DNA from 2 places in the Corynebacterium kozikiae genome. Region 2 is predicted to be linked to the other one. Evidence: riboswitches for the same ligand, from Rfam matches in the RefSeq annotation. Region 2 holds a riboswitch; the other holds the start of a gene.
What was found. Region 2 has a riboswitch for thiamine pyrophosphate ahead of thiM (hydroxyethylthiazole kinase). Riboswitches for the same ligand answer to the same signal wherever they lie in the genome.
Positions count from the first base shown of each region.

Region 1: linked by a shared signal. The riboswitch ahead of NQ018_RS06040 (ECF transporter S component) and the one ahead of thiM (hydroxyethylthiazole kinase) in region 2 are both predicted to bind thiamine pyrophosphate.

Region 1 is NZ_JANIKJ010000007.1:19,611-26,416, reverse strand. It holds gene NQ018_RS06045 (ABC transporter ATP-binding protein) at 1-1,170, opposite strand, end outside; gene NQ018_RS06040 (ECF transporter S component) at 1,170-1,751, opposite strand; TPP riboswitch at 1,741-1,835, opposite strand; gene zupT (zinc transporter ZupT) at 1,847-2,626, opposite strand; gene NQ018_RS06030 (DUF808 domain-containing protein) at 2,727-3,665, shown strand; gene NQ018_RS06025 (patatin-like phospholipase family protein) at 3,640-4,482, shown strand; gene NQ018_RS06020 (Abi family protein) at 4,691-6,136, opposite strand; gene NQ018_RS06015 (helix-turn-helix domain-containing protein) at 6,394-6,806, opposite strand, start outside.
Region 2 is NZ_JANIKJ010000013.1:45,021-51,826, reverse strand. It holds gene NQ018_RS08505 (bifunctional ADP-dependent NAD(P)H-hydrate dehydratase/NAD(P)H-hydrate epimerase) at 1-370, shown strand, start outside; gene thiD (bifunctional hydroxymethylpyrimidine kinase/phosphomethylpyrimidine kinase) at 355-1,164, opposite strand; gene thiE (thiamine phosphate synthase) at 1,161-1,781, opposite strand; gene thiM (hydroxyethylthiazole kinase) at 1,781-2,578, opposite strand; TPP riboswitch at 2,568-2,657, opposite strand; gene leuS (leucine--tRNA ligase) at 2,692-5,529, opposite strand; gene NQ018_RS08480 (hypothetical protein) at 5,700-5,975, shown strand; gene NQ018_RS08475 (ABC transporter ATP-binding protein) at 5,972-6,625, opposite strand; gene NQ018_RS08470 (ABC transporter permease) at 6,635-6,806, opposite strand, start outside.

The sequences.
Region 1 (6,806 bases), on a different contig from region 2:
CAAAAACACCACTTTCGGGGAATTCACCAAACAGGTGGCAACGGACAGCCTGCGCTTTTGCCCACCGGAGAGTGTAAAAGGATTCGCTTTGCCCAGGTGTGCAAGACCCAAGCGGGCAAGGAGATCGCCGCCCTGTCCCCCTAGCTCATCCTCTACCGACGCCGTCACGAATTGGTGTTCAGGGTCTTGGAACACGTAGCCAAAACGCTGGGCAAGCTGAGCCGACTTCCACTTCCACGGGTCCGGCCCCAAATCCAGGTTCACGCGGACCTGGCCACTTTGTGGTGGTAACAATCCGGCGAGCGTGAGCAGCAGGGTTGATTTTCCCGCACCGTTTGGCCCAGTGATCACCGTTGAAACTCCTTCAGGGAAGTGGAGATTCAAAGGCCCGGTCACCGGAGCGTCCCACCCGACCACAAGGTCACGGGTTTCAATCACCGCTGGAGCATCCTTGGCAATCGCCGGCGGAAAATGCGGGTCCTGCCCGGGGATCCACACGCCTTGCTCAGCAAGCCATTGCCCGTGTTCAGCCAAAATCTCTTCCGGCGGCCCCATGATCACGGATCCAGTTTCAGTGAGCACCATGAGGGTGTCTACCTGCTCAATCCAGGTAGACACCCGGTGTTCCACAATGATTACAGTGGCATCCACCGCAGCCACCGCGCGCACCACTTCTTCTACTCCCGTGGGGTCGAGGTTCGCGGTTGGCTCGTCCAGCAGAACGATGTCCGCCCCCATCGCGAGGACCCCTGCCAGCGCGAGGCGCTGCTTTTGGCCGCCGGAAAGCTGCGCTGTTGGGTGGTCTAGCGGCAGGTCCAGGCCCACCTTCTGCAGGGCAATCGGCACCCTGCGCCAGATTTCCTCTCGCGGCACCTGGAGGTTTTCGCAGCCAAAGGCCACGTCGTCGCCAACCTTGGAAGCGATCACCTGGGAGTCGGGGTCCTGAAGCACCATGCCAACGGTGCCGGTGGCTGCAATTTTGCCGAAGTGCTCGCCTTCGTCGTCAAGCCCTGCTATTGCAGCGAGGAGTGTTGATTTGCCCGCCCCGGAGGGCCCCAGCAGCAGCACTCGCTGGCCTGGGCGAATATGGAAGTCTAGCCCCGTGAATGCGGGGTTTTTGCGGCTGGCGTGGCGGTACCCATAGCCAAGCGCTACAACTTCACCAGGAATCACACCAGTTCCCGCGCCTCACGGCCTGCGGCGAAACGGTCCAAGGCGCCAGTCGCGGCCAAAGCCTTGACCAAGAAGTACGCCAGACCACCGGCGAGGATGATGCCGGAGATGGCCATCGTGGAAAGGTAAGTGAGATTGAAAGCCAAGGACTTTGCGTAATTTGCGCTGGTCACAAGCTCCAACAGGAAGGCACCTACAGCGGCACCGACGCCGGAAAGCGCCGCAACAACCAGGCCAAAGCGGCGGTACGCGAAGATCAAGAAGAGGATCTCGGCACCAATGCCCTGGGCAAGACCCGAATACAGGGTTTCAATCCCCCACTGGTTGCCAATCGCCGCACTCACCGCGGCAGCCAGCACCTCAACATAGATCGCGGCACCCGGCTTGCGAATCACCAGGGCACCAATTGGCCCGCCGATCAGCCAAATGCCAGTGGCTATACCCCCGAAACCAGGTGTTAACGCGTCCGCGGCGGTGTACCACGCGTAGCCAATAGAATTCCAAATCCAAAACAGCAATCCGCAGGCAATGCCCAAAACGGAAGCAATGAGGATATCAATAACACGCCAACGTTGCATCGTTCACTCCCTATCGCCGGTATTACCCGGATCAGGTTCAACGGTCTTTCTCAGCCCACTTTTTGAGCACCCGTAGAACTAATTTCATGTTTATATCACAGGAACAAAAGCAGTGAAAGCGCCATCACTGCCATGCCCCCGATCAGCCCGTAAATAGCGGTGTGGTGTTTGCCTGTGGCCACCGCGGTAGGCAGAAGCTCGTCCAGGCAGATAAACACCATGATGCCTGCCACCATGCCAAACGCCACCCCCAGCGCAACCGGACCCAAAAATGGCAAGAGAATAAGGTATCCAACGAGTGCCCCCGCGGGCTCCGCAAGGCCGGAGATGAACGCCCACCAAAAGCCCGCTTTCCTGGACCCGGTTGCCTCCCGCATGGGCACAGCCACCGCAATACCCTCCGGGATGTTGTGAATTGCAATAGCAACGGCCACGGGCAATGCAATAGACAGGTCTGTAAGGCCCGCCAGGAAGGTGGCAAAGCCCTCCGGAAAGTTGTGAATACCAATTGCGATGGCGGTGAGCACACCCATCTGCTTCATGGCGCGCTTACGCTGCTCCACCCCCTGCCGCTCATGTGGATTGATGGCCGTGGGAACCAGGCGGTCGATCACAGCGATCAGCAAAATCCCGGCAAAGAAACATGCTACCGCTGCCCAGTTCCCGGGCACCTCCCCCAATGCAGCGCCCAGTTCCTCGGTGGCCTTGGGCAAGATCTCCATGAAGGAGACGTAGAGCATCACTCCGGCGGAAAACCCCAACGTGGCGGCGAGGAAACGGTCAGTGGACCTTTTGGTGGCAACGCCAATTGCCCCGCCAATCCCCGTGGAAAGCCCCGCAAACAAGGTGAGACCAAACGCAAACAAGACTTCCATTCCGCAATTACATCACAAAGAGTGCGCTCTATGAGGAATCTGCTTTCCCAACGCATAGAATGAGCGGGACGAATCACCTTCAAGATGGGATGTAATTGTTATGGCCGGTGGACTCGCTGCCCTGCTTGATGACGTCGCGCTGATCGCGCGCACCGCAGCGGCAAACGTTGACGATGTGGCGGCCGCTGCCGCAAAAACTTCCGCGAAAGCTGCGGGTGTGGTGGTAGACGACGCCGCCGTGACCCCGCGTTTCGTGCAGGGCGTGCAGCCCGCCCGCGAGCTGCCGATCATTTGGCGTATCGCCAAGGGCTCGATGTTCAACAAGCTCGTGATCATCCTCCCCATCGCGTTGGTGTTGAACGCCATCGCACCGTGGGCGCTCACCCCGATCCTGATGGTGGGCGGCGTGTACCTGGCCTTTGAGGGTGCAGAGAAAGTGTGGGAGCTGGTCTCCGGCCAGCAGCATGAAAAAGAGGACGAGGCAGGCGCCAAGGACGAAGACTCGCTGGTCCGCGGCGCAATCACCACGGACCTCATCCTTTCCGCGGAAATCATGGCGATCTCCCTCAACGAGGTGGCTGACCAAACCATCTGGATGGAAGCTGCCGTGCTGATCACCGTGGCAATCGCAGTAACCGTGGGCGTGTACGGCGCCGTGGCGCTGCTGGTCAAGATGGATGACATGGGTCTGGCGCTCACCAAGAAAGAAAGCGGAGCTGCTCAGCGCTTTGGCCGCGGGCTGGTTTCCGCAATGCCAAAGGTGCTCAAGGTCATTGCATTCATCGGCATGTTCGCCATGCTCTGGGTTGGCGGCCATATCCTCCTCGTGGGCCTCGACGAGCTCGGCTGGCACGCTCCCTACGGCTTTGTCCACTCCATGACGGACAAGGTGGAGCACCTGGGCGGTTTTGTGATGTGGCTGGTAGACACATTCTTCTCCCTCATCTTCGGCCTCATCGTGGGCGCGGTCGTAGTGGCCATCATGCACTTCATTCCACACAAGAAGCACCAGCATGAGCGGCACTGCGCTGATCATTGAAGGCGGCGGCACGCGCAACAGCTACCTCGCCCCCATGGTGGAGCTGCTTATCGACGCGCGCCAGGACTTCGGGATGGTTGCGGGGATCAGTGCGGGCTCGTCGCTGGCTGTGGCGTACTTATCCAGGGATGCGGAGCGGGCCAAAGCCAGCTTCATCGACATGGTGGTGGACCCGCGGGCAGGGGGCTTTGGTTCCTGGCTGCGCGGCCAGGGGTATTTCAACTCGCGCTTTATCTACGAGGAATCCACCAAAGGGCCCTACCCCTTCAACTTTGAGGCATTCCGGCAGCATCCCAGCGCAATGGACATCAGTGCCATGCGCGCGGACACCGGGGAGACAGTGCATTGGGGCAAACAGGACTGCCCAACCGTAGACGATCTTGTGGTACGTGTACGCGCAAGCTCCACCATGCCCCTGTTCATGCCAATCACCTACATTGACGGTGCCCCCTATGTAGATGGCGCTCTTGGTGCCTCTGGAGGCCTGGCCCTAGATGCGGCCAAAGAGGCTGGCTACGAGCGTTTTGTGGTGTTGCGTTCGCGGCCGCGAGGGTTTCGTCGGAAGCCGAGCTCCGCTGGGCGAGTACTGCGCCGCTACCCCGCTGTCGCACGCGCCATAGGCACTCGCCATGAACGGTACAACGCCACCGCCGATGAGATCGACGCACTGGAGCAAAGCGGCGCGGCGTATGTGTATTACCCGGAACGCATGCTGATCGGCAACTCCGAGCGCAAATTAGCAAAACTTCAGGCAAACTACGAAGCCGGCGCTGAGCAGGCGAAACGCGAAATTGATGCCCTGCTCGGGTGGATGTGAGCTGCGAAACTCGTTCAATCTAAGCTCCACCAAGTTTTGCTGATACAGATGGTCTACAATTTTTATCTGCCGCCGCCTCGTGTGGCTCAGGCAACGTGAGTTGATCCAGAATTCGTGCGCAATAGCAAAACACCCGGCAAGTATTTCAGTATGCATTCCTCCAATAGTCTGTAGGCCATCAGATGCTCGATCAAAGAAGCAGGCACGCCTACGGATTGAATGTCTTCAGTGCGCCCGCCTCTTGCACTATCGCCTCGAACTGTGCTTCCGGGACCTGGTTCAACAGGTGGAGCGGTGACTGGTTGCCCCCAATCGCATTTGGAACCAGGTTTGGAAGTGGAGTCTGCCACCAGTCCAGCAGCGCCCTCGCTTTGTCAGTCCCATTCAGTTGTGTGCACGAAGAGAGGAGCTCTTTGTTGATCTCAGCAAGGGCGTCAATGATCTTTCCGCCGCGGAACTGGAAGGAGGGATAATACCTCAGGCCTCCTAATTCAACCTCAATGACTACTTCATGGCTGCGGTATGCGCGAAGAAGGCTTTTCTGAGCTGCCCGTTTAGCTGCTGCCCACTGTTCGGGTGTGCGAGACTTCGCCGTGGGCCTCGGCTCCGCAAAAGTAAGAGTTGCACGAGTTTGAGCCGCAGTGAGGATGTCTACTCGGTCAAGCAAACTAGCGGCAACCATTGGTCCACGATCAATGTGAAAACCCCTATCCCAAAGGGGGTTCTGCATCCAATTTTGTGGGAATCCCAGTTGCCCGATGCCAAAACCAAGGTCGCGGGACCGCTGCTCGATATATCTAACGAGGTCCGCCACGCTGTTGTCAGCGGGATCGATGCTCAACAGAAGGTATCTCATCACAAGGAGCACGCCGTAGAGCTTGTTGTTCACCCTATTATCAACGAGCGGAGCAAGGAGATCCTCGTTGCTTTTGCGTGCCTGACCGGGCGCGTCAATTAGGACGTCAAAAGCGCGATTCCACACACGGCCATAGTGAGCGCAAATGTTGCGCAACTGTCTGAGGGAATTAAGCCAGTTGGCCAGTGCGCCGCGATCTCCACGACCATCGGCGGAGTGGACTTGGAAGCGTGCAGCGAGAATCTCCTGGTCAGACTGTGGCATTAGTTTGTAAAGGTTACTCAGCAGTCCGAATGACATCACCTCCGTGGCCACCCAAATCGGTAAGTGAGGGCCGTAATGCTCACGAAAGTGAAGAACGAAGTCTCCTTTCGCGCGTCTCTCGTGGCGGTCGTATTCTTCGAGCCATTCGCAGTAAGCGGTGGTCGGTACAGTGCGCAGCAGCGGTGACTCTTGTGGAGCCCGCGTCATTGCGCCTAAAGCCTCAGGATCGCGGTGCGCGAATGTGCCGATCCTACCGAGTCGGTGACCGATGAAAAAACGGAACGCCGTCTCGATGATACTGAGCGCGTCCCCGAGCCTGCCGCGGAGCTCGTGATCAAACTCATAGAGCGCCACGACACGGGTTAGGCTGGTCCCAGGTAAGAACGTGTCCAGACGGATCTCTTGGCCAGCATCATTGAACCGGGGTCCAGGAGGCTCAGGGTGGTCACGGTAGATGTGCCAGTACCCCGAGAGCCGATAATATCCGTATTTTTCGAGGATGCTGGACGCGTACACGTCATCGCCGCAGTCCATGCCACGCGAACGTAGTCGGCGAATCTGTTCGGGGACACTTAGAAAAGGTTTCGCATAAGAACTATCCGGAGTCGTCACGCAATCATCACCCTCGTGTCCCCAGACACCGGGGCGCGGACAAAAAAGAACAGACCCGCGTCTCATCGCGAGAAGCAAGCCTGTCGTGTTGGTTCAAGTCTACACCCTGTGCCCGCTTCAGGTCAAGGAAGCGGGTCAGCTCTACCTGGTGGTTCAATGCGATGCACCGCGCCGTAGGTTTATTCATCGACAACCAGACCTGATAGTCGCTGTAAGTAGCCTCTCCCGGAGGCCTCGCCCCCATCGAACCAAGTGAATGGGTGACGTTCGGCCAGAATAGCAGGAAGAAGCGGGTGCCCTTGTAGGATCGGAACCTCCCATTCGTCCCATCTACAGATATCATCGAAACCATCCGATACAACGTCCCAGTCGTCGTCCCCGATCAGGTAAAAGTCGTCATCATCATCGACGGCACCCTGCGACGGGATCCGTTCGAAGAGTTCAGGCATGTCCTTCAGCAACGACTGCGCACCATCGAGTGCTGCGCCGATCAGAATCTCGTCGATTAGAGGCCCTGTACGGTCAAAGGGAAGCGTGCCCGCCTCGATTTCGTTTGAGATGACTCGGCAGCGTTGCTTGACACCTTCTACCC
Region 2 (6,806 bases):
TCCCCACGCCGGGGAGTACGAGGCACTGTTTGGTACCCAACCCGTTGCCGAGGCGGCGCAGGAGACGGGAACGTACATTCTCCGCAAAGGGCGCCGCACCATGATTGCCGCCCCTGATGGTTTCACGTGGAACATCAACATTGGTAACTCGTGGCTAGCCACCCCGGGCTCTGGGGACGTCCTCGCCGGCATCCTCGGCGCATACGGTGCCCGCTGGGGCGAGTGGTCCTTGGCAACTATTGCACGCGGGGTGCAGGTCCACGCGGTGGCCGCAAAACTCAGCGCTCAGACTGAGTTTGGCGAGGCGCCAACCAGCGCGTCACGCATTGCGCGTTGCATTCCAGCGGCGACTGCCTACTGCACCTCTTGACGCCAAAAGTGGTGCACCGGGCCGTTACCCTGGCCGACGCTGAGCGCTTCCGCATGCACAATCGCGCCGTGCAGCCAATCCGTTGCCCAACGCAAGGCCTCCACCGGGGCCTCGCCCATGCCGAGCCTTGTCGCGAGCGCGGAGGAGAGCGAGCACCCTGTGCCGTGCGTGTTGTTCGTCTCCACGCGCTGTGAGGGCGCCGTGGCGAGCACTCCCTGCTTGTTCACTAGCGTATTGCCCGCCTCAGGACCACTTAGGTGTCCGGCCTTCACCACCACTTGCACATCAAATCGCTCTGCAAGGTGTTGCGCGATCTGAGTGGCCTGCTCCAGGTTTTTGATGGTTTCACGTGAAACATTGGCTAAAACCGCAAGCTCCGGAATATTCGGCGTAATCATCGATGCCGCAGGCAGAACTTCCCGGAGGCTATTTTCACCCTCCGAGCTCAACAGACGGTGCCCCGAGGTGGTGACCATCACCGGATCAATCACCACATGTTCAGGCTTGACCTCCTCAAGCCATCGCTTCACCACCGTGATTATGTCCGGGGATCCGAGCATGCCTACCTTTAGCGCATCAATCCGGACGTCATCGCTCACCGCGAGGAGCTGCTCGTACAGAAATTCAGGTGGGGGAGTGTGGATGGAGCGAACACCATGTGTATTTTGTGCCACCAGGGAGGTCACCACCGCCATGCCATACCCACCGGCTGCGGCGATGGACTTCAGATCGGCGTGGATGCCCGCCCCTCCGGTGGGATCAGTTCCAGCGATGGAAAGAACGTTGGGGATCATTTACTCTCCTGAAACATTGTGCGCAATCTTTCTGCGGCTTTTGCCGGATCCTGCGCCCCCATGATCGCCGACACCACGCACAGCCCATCCACGTGGGGCGCCAAATCTTTGGCGTTGCGCTCATCCACTCCTCCGATGGCCACGCACGCAACACCCCTACCTCTTGCCTCCTGCGCAATCTCCGCAACTCCTGCAACGCCGATGGCCTCGGGGGCGTCGGGCTTCGTGGCTGTAGCCTCCACGGGCCCCAAACCGATGACATCAGGCAAGCGAATCCCAAGGTCCACACACGCACGCCACTGCGCCATGGTTTCAATGGTGAGCCCAATCATCTGTTCTTCCGGAAGCAGCGCACGAGCCTGCTCATACGGCATATCCAACTGACCAATATGCAAGTGGAGACCCAATTCCTGCGCGATCTCAACGCAGTCATTCACAAAAATTGGGATGTGCGGGATGGCTTGTTGCAGAGCTATTGCTTGGGCGCGGAAAGAATCAGTGTCAGCGTGCTTATCCCGCAACTGGACCACCGAAACACCGCCGGATACGGCGCGGGCGACAAATTCTGGCAAGTCCACTTGGTAGGAGGGGTCCGTGACAAGATATAAATCCCACATCACGCCAGCTCCACCCTCTGCACAATCTCCGTGGCGCTCAATTGGTGCAACGCATCCAACCACGCAACCGCAAACGAGCCCGGTTGCTGCGCAAACTGCTCCCCGGCAACCGCACCTGCCGCCTTTGTGTGCGCATGCGCCGCGACAATTGCCCAGTGAAGATCCAAACCTTCGTTACGCGCTGCGCCAGCATAGGCAGCGCACAATGCCCCGAGAAAACATCCTGTGCCAATCACCAGCGCCATGGTGGGGTGTCCACCCGCGATCCACGTGAAACCTTGCTGGCTCACAACAAGATCTTTAGGTCCGGAGACAGCAACAATCGAACCGCTACTTTCAGCGAGCGCCTGTGCAACTTGAGGAGCGACTGCATCCGTAGCATCAACACCGCGTCCGCCCGTGCCGACGCCCGCCAGCACCGCAATTTCTGAGGCGTTCCCGCGGATCACGGTAGGGGAGTGCGTGAGTGCTTCCTGATAAAACTGCGTGCGATAAGGTAACGCGCCCGCCGCAACGGGGTCGAGTACCCACGGGGTATTTGCCTCAGCGGCACCCCGCATTGCCTCACGCATCCCGGCGTACTGCTGTTCACTGGGCGTGCCGGCATTAATCAGTACTCCGTCAGCCACATGTGCGAATTCCCTAGATTCCTCTGGGGTCTCGCACATCGCTGGCGTGGCACCCGCAGCCAACAGGGCGTTTGCAGTGACCTGGCTGACTACCTGATTTGTAAGGCATTGAACCAGGGGAGTGGTGTTTCTCAGGGCGTCAATGGACGCCAAAATAGCAGAATCCATGCGGTTTTCCTTCGCTAGTACGAACTAGATCAGGTTCAATGGGTATGTTCTCAGCCCGAAGGCACCCCAAACCAATGCTTAGATTCTACGGCAATGTTTCACGTGAAACATTGCTATTTCACTACGAGGTTCACCATCCTGCCCGGAACCACAATTTGCTTCACCACGTTCTTACCCTCGAGATGAGCCGCAACCCCCGCAACGGCGAGTTCGATGATGTGATCCTGGGCGGCGTCGGCAGGCACCATGATGCGACCCCTCACCTTGCCATTGACCTGCACCGGCAGCTCAATCTCATCATCGGTCAGGTACTGCTCATCGAATGCAGGGAACGGTACGAACGTAATGGTTCCCTGGTGGCCGAGGCGGCTCCAGAGCTCCTCAGCAATGTGCGGAGCGACTGGGGCGATCATGATGACCAGGGGCTCGATTGCCTCGCGCGGCGCGCCAGCAGGGTAGTTCTTGGTAAGGTAATTGACGTATTCGATCGCCTTTGCCACCACCGTGTTGATGCGTAGGCCCTCGTAGTCATCGCGGATACCAGCGATCGTGCGGTGAAGGGCTTTCAGATCATCCTGTGTGAGCGCGGCCTCGGTGGCCACCAGCTCACCAGTCTCCTCGCTCACCACCAGGCGCCACAGACGCTGGAGGAAGCGGTGAGAACCGATCACGTCCTTTGTAGCCCACGGGCGTGAGGTATCCAGCGGGCCCATCGCCATCTCATACACACGAAGGGTGTCCGCACCGAAATCGCGGCAAATCTCATCAGGTGCCACCGAATTCTTCAGTGACTTACCCATCTTGCCGTATTCCTGATTCACCTCTTCTCCGTTGTAGAAGAACTTGCCATCGCGCTCCTCCACTTCAGCCGCGGGCACATACACGCCACGGGAGTCCGTGTACGCGAATGCCTGAATGTAGCCCTGGTTGAAGAGTCTGCGGTACGGCTCCTTGGAGGTAACGTATCCCAGATCGAACAGCACCTTGTGCCAGAAGCGGGAGTACAGAAGGTGCAAAACAGCGTGCTCCACGCCGCCGACATACAAGTCCACACCGCCTGGGTCCTGCGGGCCATGCACCTCAGGGCGCGGTCCCGTCCAGTAGCGTTCGTTTTCAATGTTGCAGAACGCCTCATCGTTAGTGGGGTCAATGTAGCGCAACTGGTACCAAGAAGATCCCGCCCACTGCGGCATCACGTTCGTATCCCGGATGTACTTCTTTGGCCCATCACCCAGATCAAGTTCCACGTGAACCCACTCGGTGGCCTTTGCCAGCGGCGGTTGCGGCTCAGAATCCGCGTCCTCGGGATCAAAAGAAACAGGCTTGTAGTCCGCCACCTCGGGCAACTCCACCGGAAGCATCGATTCCGGCAATGCATGGGCTTGGCCGTGTTCGTCGTAAACCACGGGGAAGGGCTCACCCCAGTAGCGCTGACGTGCAAACAGCCAGTCGCGGAGCTTGTACTGAATCTTTTCCACGCCCTTGCCCTGCTCAGACAGCCACTCAATTGCCCTGGCAATTGCGTCCTGCTTGCCGAGCCCATTGAGGTCAAGGCCCTGGTCATTTGCAGAATTGATGTGCGCCGCATCCTCAGTGAACGCCTCGGTGGACACATCGCCGTCCAGCACTGGGACGATTGGAAGCCCGAACTCGGTAGCAAACTCGTAGTCGCGAGTATCATGCGCCGGCACCGCCATGATCGCGCCCGTGCCATATCCGGTCAGGACGTAATCACCAATGAATACAGGAATCTGCTCACCGGAAACGGGGTTCGTGGCGTAAGTGCCCAGGAAGACACCAGTCTTTTCCTTATTCTCCTGGCGTTCCACATCAGACTTCGCGGCGATTGCGCGGCGGTATTCCGCAACAGCCTCCGCGGGAGTGGACTGCCCAAACGTCCAGCGCTCATCTACGCCCTCATAGCTTTCGCCCACGAGCACGTCCACAAGCTCGTGCTCAGGGGCCAGCACCATGTATGTTGCGCCGAATAGCGTATCCGGGCGGGTAGTGAACACGGTGAGCTTGTGGCCTTGCGCCTCAAAATCCACCTCTGCACCACGCGAGCGCCCAATCCAGTTGCGCTGCATGCTCTTGACCTTTTCAGACCAATCAAGAAGGTCCAGATCATCAATCAAGCGATCCGAGTATGCAGTGATGCGCATCATCCACTGGCTCAACTGCTTCCGGAACACCGGGAAGTTACCGCGCTCCGAACGGCCATCCGCAGTAACCTCCTCATTTGCAAGTACCGTACCCAAGCCGGGGCACCAGTTCACCGTGGAATTGGAGCGATAGACCAAGCGGAAGGTATCCAGCACCTTGGCCTGTTCCACGTGGTTCAACTCAGAGTAGGGGGCACCGAACTCCTCGGGGGTTGGTACTTCACCCGACTCAAGCAGAGGGATGAGCTCGGCGATCGGACGCGCCTTTTGCTGACTCTGGTCAAACCATGCATTGAAAATCTGGAGGAAGATCCACTGGGTCCACTTGTAGAACTCCGGGTCCGTGGTGGCTACGCTTCGGCGGCGATCATGACCCAGCCCGAGCATGTCGAGCTGATGGCGCATGTTCTCAATGTTCGCCATCGTGGTGGTGCGAGGGTGCGTGCCAGTCTGGATCGCATACTGCTCGGCGGGAAGACCAAACGCGTCATAGCCGAGGGTGTGCAACACGTTCTTGCCGAGCATTCGGTTGAAGCGCGCGTACACGTCCGTGGCGATGTATCCCAATGGGTGGCCAACGTGAAGTCCTGCACCGGAGGGATAGGGGAACATGTCCTGAACAAAGAGTTTGTCTTTGGGAAGCTCTCCGGAACCAGCCAAATCACCCACTGGGTTTGGCGCATTAAAGGTGCCCTGATCTACCCAGAACTTTTGCCAAGTTCCTTCGATCTGGTTTGCCAGCGTTGCGTTGTAGCGGAAAGCGGGTCCAGTAGCTGCGTCTTCACTCATGTTGAAACAGTCTAGTATGTTCCCCGCTTGTTGCCTGAATAGGGCAATGTTTCACGTGAAACATTGAAAAAACTTGTGGCACAACGATTTGGAGCCGCCCTCCTCGCATTTTCTGCGGGTAGTGCGGCTCCAGATCGTCATCACTGTAAAAGTCCCTTGGAGGTTCACTCGTGAAAAATGATGTCCCTCAACTCATTTTGTCCGGTCGTCCCTTACCGTTCACGAGCTACATCCTGCTGCGTTCCAAATGTTCTCCCTTCGTTGGCGATGTCCCTATTCAAGCACTGCGCACCAAAGCTGGCAACGATAGGTCAAACCCTCCTGAGCTGGGGAAACTTAGAATTTGGAAATTTCCTGTGAAAGCTCACCTGCAGAAATACGATGTGCTGAGAATCCCTAGAGAGAGTGCTGGGCAAATGCTCATCGCCTTTGACCTGCACTTTTAGGGAACGAGCTCCAGCTCAGAGAGGTGACCGTCTTGCATTTCAACGGCTCGGGTTGCCATGGAAATCTGCGAACGATCATGCGTCACCATCACGGTAGCCAAATTGAATTCCTGTGTGACGTCCCGAAGAAGCTCAACGATCTCTCGGCTCAAGCGTGCATCCAACGCGCTAGTCGGTTCGTCTGCGAGCAGGAGGGTGGGGGAGCTCATGAGGGCCCGAGCGATGTTCACCCGTTGGCGTTGGCCACCAGAAAGCTGACCCGGCCGACGATTGTGCAGGCCTTCTAATCCCACTCGCGCCAGCAACTCGTCGGCACGCTTCACCCGAGGCTTGATACCGCGCATGTGATCTACAATCAACAATTGCTCCCTAGCGGTGAGTGCAGAAATCAAGTTTGCTGCTTGAAATACGAGGCCCACCTGCTGCCTGTTATCTGCCACTGGTGATCCTTCGAGAAGAACTTCGCCGCTCGTGGGTGTTTGCAAGCCAGCGGCCACCGCGAGCAGCGTGGATTTACCGGAGCCGGACTCCCCAACGAGTGCCACGAATTCGCCGGCATTCACTTCAAGTTTCACGTGGTCAAGGGCAGTGATCGTGGAGTCACCGTCAGGGTAGGTCACAACGAGATCAGAAATCTTGAGTACGGACATTTTGACTCCTTAAGCATTCAGTGCAATTTGTGGATCAACTTTGGTGACCTGGCGCGTTGCAAACCCAGCACCAACGAGCCCCAATACCCACACCGCAAGAGCAGTAAGAACAACCTCTTGCCAATGCAAGATGAACGGAACGGCCTGCCCCATGAGCATTCCGATTCCTGTAGCCAGCGCC